DNA from 2 places in the Fictibacillus sp. 23RED33 genome. Region 2 is predicted to be linked to the other one. Evidence: riboswitches for the same ligand, from Rfam matches in the RefSeq annotation. Region 2 holds a riboswitch; the other holds the start of a gene.
The links. Region 2 has a riboswitch for thiamine pyrophosphate ahead of thiT (energy-coupled thiamine transporter ThiT). Riboswitches for the same ligand answer to the same signal wherever they lie in the genome.

Region 1 (5,447 bases), 290 kb from region 2:
CTGATATTTGAATATATGCCCATTTAAACAAGATCGTTTCTCCCTTTCCAAATAGAATCATGGAAGAAGAAGTTGAAAGAAAAACAAACAAAAAGGGCAGAGATAGTAAGAGTAATTGTTTATAAGAATATCCTGTACCGAATATAAACAATGTTAAGATCACGCAAGAAAAACCGACCATAAAGTTAAGATAATGAATGTTGATGGCTAATATGAACAGACCCAATATCGTTAGTAGTTTTAGAGATGGATTTATGCTGTGTAACCAAGTGTACTTCCCACTAAATAATGAATTCATGCAGAATCTCCCTCTGTACGTTACCACCTTTATTGAGTTGAAGATTAGTTACAATTCTACCGTTCTGTACCTCCCATAACCGTGTTGCAAAACGTTCGGTAATATGATGATCATGTGTGACCATGAGAATGATCGTTCCTTTTTGACGCTCTTGTTCGATCATTTCCAAAATCTTAAACGTGTTTAAAGAGTCCTGACCAAAAGTTGGTTCATCAAGAAGTAAAATATTTGGCTTTTGTAAAAAAGCAGTGGCCACACTTAGACGTCTCTTCTGACCAACAGATAATTGATAAGGATGTTGCTCCTTTTTGCTTGTCAACTCCAGAGAAGAGAGTATCTCTTTTACATCGGATTCAATTTCTTGGTCGTTTTTTAATCCATAGGTTATTTCATCGTGAACTGAATTTGTTAAAAATTGATATTCAGGGTTCTGAAATACGAGGTAAAGAAGTCCAGAGATGTCTTTCGTTTTTCGAATAGGTACATCATTGATAAAATAGTCTCCAGATGTTTTTATGAGCTGCATCAGAGCCAATAATATTGAACTCTTTCCTGCTCCGTTTTCACCCATTATAGTGACCCATTCTCCTGAATGGATCACTAAGTGATCTACCACGATCTTAACTTCTTTGTTTCGATATCCTTTGAAAATCTGTAACTTCATGGTGTTTGAAAGTTCTTTCTTGTTATTCATGATTGGTTCTCGTTTATAATCATCCCATGCACCAGGGTACCAAATTCCAAACTCTTTGATCTTTTCCTTATAATGAGTAAAGACCATTGAAGTGTTTCCATCAGCTAGAATTTCTCCATCTGGAGTAAATACAATGAGACGATCAGCAAAATCTAGGATTTTCTCAATTTTATGTTCAACAATGATCAACGTCTTATCTTTCCATATTCTTTTTACCGTTTCCCAAATTTGTTCTGTACCCTTTTCATCAATAAAAGCAGTTGGTTCATCTAAAAATATTACATCTGGTTTCAGTGCTAATACAGATGCAATCGCTAATCGTTGCTTCATTCCACCAGATAGATGTTGAATCGGTGTATGAATGTTCTCAAGCTCAAGACCAACCTCTTTTAATAAAGAACAAATCTTGCTAGACATCTCTTCTCGAGGCACTTCCAAGTTCTCAAGAACAAATGCTAATTCTTCATCAACATAAGGCATACAGAACTGAGTATCAGGATCTTGAAATACAAATCCCCATTGATCAGGGATTTGTATTTCATCACATTTCATAGGAATATCAATTGTTCGTGGTACGAGTCCAGACAGAACCTGCAACAATGTGGATTTGCCACATCCAGAGGTGCCAAGAAGAAGCACTTTTTCACCACGATTAATAGACAAACTCATATCTCTAAACAGCAATTTTGATTCGTCCGGAAACTTTAATCTCAGATTTCTCACAGAAGTTACGCTTGTCATCCAACCACCTCAGTTATTGATCTAACGCTTCATGATCCTTTTTTGACGAAGATCGTACTAAATTCGTCACACCTGTAGCCTCTAAAGCTTTTGCGATAGAAACGGCAAACAATCCTGTAAACAAGATAGAACCGATTATTCTAAATACGATAAATAATGTTAGATTCCATGTTGAAAGATCACCGATATATCCTTTGTAAAAGTCCATGATTAAAGATCCTGCACATGAACCTAGTGCAGCAAGTGAGATGACGAAAAGATCAAATCGTTTATAACGAAATGCGAATAGGATAAATTCTGCAAACAATCCTTGAATGAGTCCGTATAGTAACACTTCAAGTCCAAATTCAGATCCCATCAAAAATTCTCCTGAAGAAGCAGCAATTTCAGCCAATAAGGCAACTCCAGGCTTTCGAATGATTAGGAATGCAACGGTCGCCGCCATGAACCACATCCCATATATCAACTGATCGATGTGAAGGCCAAACGGTTTTACGGCATAATATAGAGGTCCCCAAATCTTATACAGTATGCCAAATGCGATAGAGATTACGATTGTTACAAGGATATCCGTTAACTTTAACCCCTTTTGCATACTACCCTTCACTCCCGATCGTCGACGTGGTCAGGCTGAATGGAATCGGCCATTTTTCCAATGTATAAGCCATCTCCCAGAAGGAATACTCATACTGACAACTGATCAAGAAATGTTGAATCATCTTATTTCTCTCTACATCGCTTGCTTTTTCAGCCAATTGATTCAGTCTATCAATCTGCTCTTGTACAAGTTCTGTGAACCATTCACCGCCATATGCAGCGATCCACTCTTGATAGATGGGTTCTTGTGGTGTCGCCCCTTTGAATGTTTCACCAATCTCTTGATAGATCCAATAACAAGGCAGAATGGCTGCGATAATTTCTCCCAAACTTCCAGACTCTGCAACTCGGTAAAGGTGAGATGTATAATGGTAAGCAGTGGGAGCAGGTTCAAAATCAGCTAGTTCTTCTTCTGTCACTCCAAGCTGTTTCATAAATGTCTCATGAAGTCCTAACTCCGCGTCATTTGTACCTTGTGCATGTGCTGCCATTCTAGAAGTCGTATACAAATCCTCAGCTCTTGCAGCCCCCATCGCTTGTATTCTTGCAAAATGAGATAAATAATACGAATCTTGTAATACATAGTACCTAAACCGTTCTAAAGAAAGGTCACCATCTGCAATTCCCTTCACAAATGGATGTTGAAGGTTCGCTTCCCAAATAGAAGCCGCTCTTTCTCGCAAGATATCAGTAAATGTGTTCATATGAATCCTCCTTGTTTTATCCAACAAAAAAACCACTCTCAGCTAAGAAAGTGGTTGTATATGGAGAATTCAAAACAGGAATAAAGACTCCGCAACACCACTTCCCTACGCTGGTATAATCCAGATCAGGTTCTAAGAGTCTCAAAGTCGCACTTTGATCTCAGCCTTATAAAAGGCACCCCTAGTGGTTCGTTTTTATATAGTTGGTTTCTGTCTTAAATGATAGCAGTCTCTTTTAGATTGTCAACTATTTTTAGAAACACGACCTTTGTATAACAAAGTAAAAGGGCAAAGCCGTAGTATGGCATTACCCTTTAAAATCTTCATTTATTTGCTCATCGCTTCTGTTAAAACAGGTACGATTTGTTTTTTACGAGAAACAACACCTTTAAGGATGGCTGTGTTGTTTTCTAATTTAACGTTATAAGCTTCTTCAACAGATTGTGATCTCTTACCAAGAGCTAACGCTGTCGAGTCATTTGTTAAAATATCTGTTACCACAAACATAAACAGGTCTAGACCTTTGTCTGCAATCACTTTCGTAATCGCTGATTCCAAGTCTTCTTGATGCTTTAATACATCGCTAGCATCAACCGTATTCACTTGAGCAACTTCAATTTTGTTTTCACCAATATTAAATTCTTTAGCATCAAGTGAAATCAATTCTTCAACAGATTTATCACTTAAGTCAGCACCTGCTTTTAGCATTTCTAGACCGTACTTTTCCGCATCTACACCAGCAATTTCAGCAAGCTCGCGTGCTGCGGCAACATCTTCTTCTGTACAAGTAGGTGATTTAAACAACAATGAGTCAGAAATAATGGCAGAAAGCATAAGTCCGGCAATGTTCTTCTCAACTTGAACGCCTTTCTCTTTGTACATCTTGTTTAAGATTGTAGCTGTACAGCCAACAGGTTCAGCACGATAGTATAAAGGATCGCTTGTTTCAAAATTCGCGATACGATGATGGTCAATAACTTCTAATACTCTTACTTTGTCAATGTCATTTGCACTTTGTTGACGTTCATTATGGTCAACTAAGATTACCGCGTTTGCTTCAGCAGAGACATGTTCAACTAAACGCGGAAGTTCAGCTTTAAAATAATCTAATGCATATTGTGTTTCACCATTGATCTCACCTAGGCGAATAGCTTCTACGTTTTGTCCTAATTTAGTTTTCAAGTCAGCGTAAACGAGAGCTGATGTAATCGTGTCAGTATCTGGATTTTTGTGTCCAAAAATAAGTACTTTTTCCATGCGTCTACTCCTTATAAATAAAAGAATTGTTTTAGCCTAAGCCCTATTTTATCATAGATAAAAAGCTTTTGGCTTTTGGAGTTTATTGTAGCATGGAAAAAAGTATTAAGGCAAAACCGTACTTCCCATCAACGATAGATCCACTTGACGTGCACAATCACGTCCTTCTTGGATCGCCCAAACGATTAAACTTTGACCACGTCTAGAATCACCTGCTGCAAATACTCCATCTACATTTGTTCTATAGTCACCATGTTTAGCATCTACTTTGTTATGTTTGACTTCAACACCAAATTCTTTTAAGACTGGCAGTTCTGTACCCTCAAAACCGATCGCGATGAAAACAAGATCAGCTGGCCAGATTTTTTCAGATCCAGGAATTTCTTCAAAAACCATATTTCCTGCATCATCTGATGTTCTTTTCATCTGAATCGTATGAAGTTCTTTTAATCGACCATTATGATCTGATACGATTTTTTTCGTTTGAACGGAGTACTCTCTTGGATCATGTCCGTATTGAGCAGTAGCTTCTTCATAGGCATAATCCATTGTGAAAATGTTAGGTTGCTCTGGCCACATGTTTGCATCACTGCGCACATCAGGAAGTTTAGGGTGCTTACCAAATTGAACTACACTCTTACACTTTTGTCGAAGAGCCGTTGCCACACAGTCAGCACCAGTATCGCCACCACCAATTACGATTACATTTTTACCTTCTGCATCAATAAGTGGTTCAGAAACTTCGATGTTCAACAGCCTCTTCGTTGCTTGTGTTAAATAGTTCATAGCAAAATGAACACCATGAGCTTCTCTTCCTTGAAGAGTTAAATCTCTTTGTTTCTGTGCACCTGTACATAGAATTATAGAATCATATTGATTCTTTAGTTCCTCAGAGGTAACATCTTTTCCCACCTCTGTGTTAAGAATAAAATCAATACCCTCTTGTCTTAATAATTTGATTCTTCTTTCCACAACATCTTTATCCAACTTCATGTTGGGAATTCCATACGTTAACAATCCGCCGGCTTTGTCTGCTCTCTCATAAACGGTAACAGAATGACCCGCTTGGTTCAGCTGGTCAGCAGCAGCAAGTCCAGCTGGTCCTGAACCAACAATAGCGACTTTTTTTCCTGTTCTTCTTTCTGGAATCCTAGGT
Region 2 (5,447 bases):
GGTTCATCGTTTGTCCACCTTGGATAACTGATGCACCCATTGATGAAAACATCTCTTCGATGCCTTCACCCATAGCAACCGTAACGATACCATATTCCTTTTTCTTCTCAGGAGTAGGAGTAGATTGTGAGTAGGAAGGAATCACTTCATTCTCGCTCTCTAGAATCGCTGAGTGCTGCTCACGCATGTTTTCGATCTTGATGTTGATCAAGCTTCCGTAACGATGCGCAAGTGTTAGCATATTACCAGGTTGCTCCGTATGGATGTGAACTTTTACAACGTCCTCATCAGCTACAACAAGCAAAGAATCACCATGTTGACTTAACTCATTACGGAAGTTGATCTCATCGAATGGATTGTTTTTGATCTTTTTTTCTTCGAACCTTACCATAAATTCTGTACAATATCCGAAATGGATATCTTCCGTCTTCATGTGCATCTGTGCTTTATGATGCTCGGCGTTAACAAGTTCACCCATCGAAGGAGCGTTAACAGATACTTTCGGCAGCTCTTTGCCTTCAAGTACAGCTAAAAACCCTTCATAAACAGTGACTAACCCTTGTCCACCAGAATCAACAACGCCAACTTCTTTTAGAACCGGAAGTAGATCAGGAGTACGGTTTAAGGAAGCTTTCGATTCTTTAACAAGCTCTTTCATAATGTATAGAATATCGTCTGATTTTTTAGCTTCTTTAACTGCTTTTTTTGCAGCGTCTTTAGCTACAGTTAAAATCGTACCTTCTACTGGTTTCATAACTGCTTTATAAGCAGTTTCTACACCTTTATCAAATGCATTGGCAAATTCAGCAGCGTTAATCGTCTCTTTTCCTTCGATTGATTTAGAGAATCCTCTAAACAACTGTGAAAGAATAACACCAGAGTTTCCGCGCGCTCCCATTAATAAGCCTTTAGCAAAAGCACTGGCAACAGCGCCAATTTGACTAGACGTGTTTTTTTCTACTTCTTTTGCACCAGAAGTAATCGTTAAGTTCATGTTCGTTCCTGTATCACCATCTGGTACAGGGAAAACATTAAGTGCGTCGACCATTGCTGCATTCCGTGTTAAGTTTGAAGCACCCTCGAGTACCATTTTTGAAAACTTTTTTCCATCTAATACTTTTAAAGACACAAAACTTCCTCCTAACTAAGGGGTTGTCACCCTGACACCCTGAACGTAGATATTGACTGAGTCAACCGCCAAACCAAGCATTTGATCCAGGGTATATTTCACTTTGTTCTGAACGTTATGAGCCACTTCAGAAATCTTTGTTCCATAACTAACGATGATGTACATGTCAATATGTACTTCATCCTCTTCTTGTCGAACAACGATCCCTCGGGAGAAATTTTCACGTCCTAAAAGTTCAGTTATTCCATCCTTTAATTGCTTCCTTGATGCCATGCCAACAATTCCGTAACAATCAATTGCTGCTCCACCGGCTATAGTGGCAATTACTTCATTAGAAATATCAATTTGACCATAGGTTGTTTTCATTTCAATGGACATGCTTATATCCCCCTTTAATTTGTTAAATGGCTAACAAATATTTTACTATACATCAGCCTATTTTGAAAGGACTACTACATTTCACACTATGTAAATAGTATTGTCAAGGAAATTTACTTGAAAACCTTTTACGAATATGTTGCATTGCTACTGAAGTCATGCTAATATTATTTAGTATTTAACATACGATTGAATTGATGCAAAGCTTTTTTGCTGTAAAGGAGGTTCACCTACATGGCTCGTAAATGTTTTATTACTGGAAAAGGACCTAAAACTGGTAACAAGCGTTCTCACGCAATGAACAAATCAAAGAAAAGCTGGGGAGCTAACGTCCAAAAGGTTCGTATTCTTGTGGACGGAAAGCCTAAACGCGTATACGTATCTGCTCGTGCCCTTAAATCTGGCAAAGTTGAACGTGTATAAATAAAAACAGCAGCAACCGCTGCTGTTTTTTTCTTTGTCCAAAAAGCGCTTTGATGACCAAAATAGATTCAAGTGGACAGTATTTTCTTTAAACTGGACAGTAAATCATCCAATCTTAAAATTATTCTCTTTTAAAAGACTCTTTCTAAATGATTGTTGCTTTTTGGGTATTTTCTTTTTCTCATCTTAGGCAAGTTGATTGGAGCGTAAGGTTGCCTGCCTGCAACATGAGGTGCTTCTCGCAAGGCATGCGACGAGGAAGTTCACTTCGTTAGCATAAACTTGTAGACGCAGGAGCAGAGAGACAAACTTGAAGCGGTCAGGTGGAGACTCCTAATGGCGCAAAGCGGCAGGAGGCTCACCGTTCGCCCCATGGAAAGCGTGCAACCTGGAGCGGAAATCAACTACTTTCACAGAAACCGACTATACACGAAACCAAATATTCAAAAAACAAACAAAAAAAGCGCACAAGCGCTTTTTTTGTTTGTTATCCTTTTTTGAAAGAACCTAAGACGGCACGTACGAAGCCTCCCAAGAATTTAGGAAGTTTAATGGTATAAAATTTCATCTTACCCCTCCTCCAGGCCCATAAAAAATGATAAGAGCTAAACAATAAATACTTTATTCCCCTTTTTATAAAAAGGTGCTTTGGGGCCTGTATTCCGTGATTTTTTAATCACGGCTCTTTACCATCAATATTATGCCGGAGTCAAAAGAATAAGTACCACTTTTATTTACAAGCTCATTGGAAACACATAACGATGAACCAGCCTGAAGTTTAGCTTGGTCTAACGGGTATTTAAATCCCTCTAAGGTGATACCTGTCACTTCTTCACTTTGAGCCAGAAATGAGATATATGAGTATCTGTGATCTTGCTCAATTTCATAACATCCAGGTAGATGAAGTGAGATCTCATTCCTTGTATCCTTAATCCTTACATCTGCAAGATTACTCCGACTTTTAAATAAAAGTTGGATGTTCATCAGTTCGTGATCTAACCTTCCACCAGTCGCACCGAATATGAGAATTTGTTCTGGATTCTGTTTCAACGCCCACTCTAATGCGATCTCCATGTCAGTGGAATCTTTTTCTGATCGGTATTGATTCACTTTTATCGAAGAGTTCATTATACTTCTTCTCTCATCATCAGAAACAGAATCAAAATCACCAAATGCATACTGTGGAAAGATATCATTTCTCAATAAAAAGAGGGTTCCTCTATCGACACCGATCCAAATATGATCCGTTGATAGATCATATGGCTTCAAATCAGGAATCAAATGCTCCGGACCTCCTGCAACTATGCTTATCTTCATGCTGCTTGATGGCGACCGTTATGAGCAGCGTGCAGTAGTTTAGGAGCTGTGTTTGTTAGTAGTATAACGACTAGAGCAGTAATCCCGAAAATAACGACCATGAACGATCCGTTGTATAAGAACGAATAGAGCCATATGTTCATCTCTTCTGCTAGATCACTAAAGAATATAACTCCTGATAATACATGTGAGATCGTTCTTAACAAGCAACCTACGAAAATTCCTGTAACCATCAAGAACGTTCTCTTGCTGGCACCTTGAGTGATAGACGGCGCAAATGCCCCCGCAACGCCCGCTAGAGCGAACGCTAACGGATAGTCTAAGATCATCTGTGCTGGATGAATAACGTAAGGGTTCACAAGAAGCTGAAGCAGTCCTACAGCTAAGCCTGTAAGCACCCCTGCCTTTAGCCCTCTTCTAAAAGCCATTAAAAAGATTGGAACCATCTCTAACGAAACAGAACCACCTTGTGGCCAAGGACCAGCAAATTTAATTAAGCCTAAAATCAATGATAAAGCTGACATGATAGCGATTTCTGTTAATAATGATATGTTGTTTGCTTTCATACATGATAACCCCCTATTTTCTATGCTAACAGAAAAACAAAAAAAGCAACCGGCATGTGAGCTCGGTTGCTTTTTAGATATACATTCAAAAAGTCATACGACTCCACATCCCTACGCAGGTATGATCCAGCTTCAGGTTCAAAGGGTCGGGAGAACACTCCCCTCTCAGCCCTTTAAAGGACTCCCCCTGTGGTTGCTTATTTAATTTTCTTTAATCAATTATACACCACGAATGGCTTTTATTGCATCCTTTAAATCTTTCTTCCCATAAATGGCAGAACCAGCAACTAATACATTCGCACCAGATTCCACACAAAGACGAGCTGTTTCTGGATTTACACCGCCATCAACTTCAATCTCAACGTTCAATCCTTGTGTTTGTACGAGATCGGACACCTCTTTGATCTTGGGCACTACGCTCTCTATGAATGCTTGTCCACCAAACCCAGGATTAACAGTCATTAACAACACAAGGTCAACATCTTGTATTATGTGTTTGATAGAATCGACTGGTGTTGCTGGATTAATCACCACACCCGCTTTTACACCTTGTTGTTTAATGAGTTGAACCGTTCGATGTAGATGAGGTGATGCTTCAACATGCACAGAAATAATATCTGCACCTGCTTTTGCAAATTCTTCAATGTATCGATCTGGATTTTCAATCATGAGATGTACATCTAACGGAAGTTTTGTAACAGGTCGGATCGCTTGAACAACCAGTGGTCCGATCGTGATGTTTGGTACGAAATGGCCATCCATCACATCAACATGAATATAATCCGCACCCGCTTCTTCTACAGCTTTTATATCATCGCCTAACCTTGAGAAGTCAGCCGACAGAATAGATGGAGCTATTTTAATCATCAGTACCTCCGTTTTTGATCTTTAATTTCTTGTAAAAAACTTACGTAATGGTCGTAGCGGAACTTTGGAACGACTCCGTCCTCTACCCCTTTTTTAACTGCACATTTCGGTTCAGACGTATGTGAGCACCCTCTAAATTTGCAATCGCCTCGAAGCTCGTCCATTTCTGGGAAGTACATCGATAAGTCTTCCGCTTCAATATTTAAGAAATCTAGCGAGCTAAACCCAGGCGTGTCAGCAACTAAGCCATTACCAAAGAGAATGAGTTCCACATGACGAGTCGTGTGCTTCCCTCGGCCTAAATGGCTTGAAATCTCATTTGTCTCAAGCATAAGCTCTGGATTGATCGCATTCAAAAGGGAAGATTTACCAACTCCAGACTGCCCTGCAAAAACGGTAACTTTATCTTTGAAAAGTGGATAGAACATTTCAAGACTATCATCTGTTTTTGTCGAAGTTGGAATGACTTCATAACCTAATGTTTTGTAAGCCTCTATATAATGGTTGATTTCCTCGATCTCTTCAGGTTTCTGTATAAGATCCATTTTTGAGATACAAATAACAGGTAAGATATCGTTCGCTTCAATATGAACAAGGAAGCGATCTAATAAAAGCGTGCTAAAATCCGGTTCAGTAGCTGAAAAAACTAGAATGGCTTGGTCTACGTTCGCGATAGGAGGACGAACTAGCTCGTTTTTGCGTTCCTTCACATCAAGAATGTATCCATCTGTAATGTTGCTTGACTCGTATTCTACCCAGTCCCCTAC

Region 1: another riboswitch for thiamine pyrophosphate. It lies ahead of tenA (thiaminase II); the one in region 2 lies ahead of thiT (energy-coupled thiamine transporter ThiT).

Annotation. Positions count from the first base shown of each region.
Region 1 is NZ_JACZDX010000001.1:1,362,248-1,367,694, reverse strand. Features, by position in the region: gene IHV09_RS07090 (energy-coupling factor transporter transmembrane component T family protein) at 1-298, opposite strand, end outside; gene IHV09_RS07085 (ABC transporter ATP-binding protein) at 282-1,733, opposite strand; gene IHV09_RS07080 (ECF transporter S component) at 1,747-2,328, opposite strand; gene tenA (thiaminase II) at 2,330-3,034, opposite strand; TPP riboswitch at 3,120-3,227, opposite strand; gene IHV09_RS07070 (manganese-dependent inorganic pyrophosphatase) at 3,362-4,291, opposite strand; gene IHV09_RS07065 (glutamate synthase subunit beta) at 4,397-5,447, opposite strand, start outside.
Region 2 is NZ_JACZDX010000001.1:1,072,738-1,078,184, reverse strand. Features, by position in the region: gene IHV09_RS05665 (DAK2 domain-containing protein) at 1-1,129, opposite strand, end outside; gene IHV09_RS05660 (Asp23/Gls24 family envelope stress response protein) at 1,145-1,507, opposite strand; gene rpmB (50S ribosomal protein L28) at 1,742-1,930, shown strand; gene spoVM (stage V sporulation protein SpoVM) at 2,418-2,498, opposite strand; gene IHV09_RS05645 (thiamine diphosphokinase) at 2,603-3,247, opposite strand; gene thiT (energy-coupled thiamine transporter ThiT) at 3,244-3,813, opposite strand; TPP riboswitch at 3,905-4,011, opposite strand; gene rpe (ribulose-phosphate 3-epimerase) at 4,033-4,680, opposite strand; gene rsgA (ribosome small subunit-dependent GTPase A) at 4,680-5,447, opposite strand, start outside.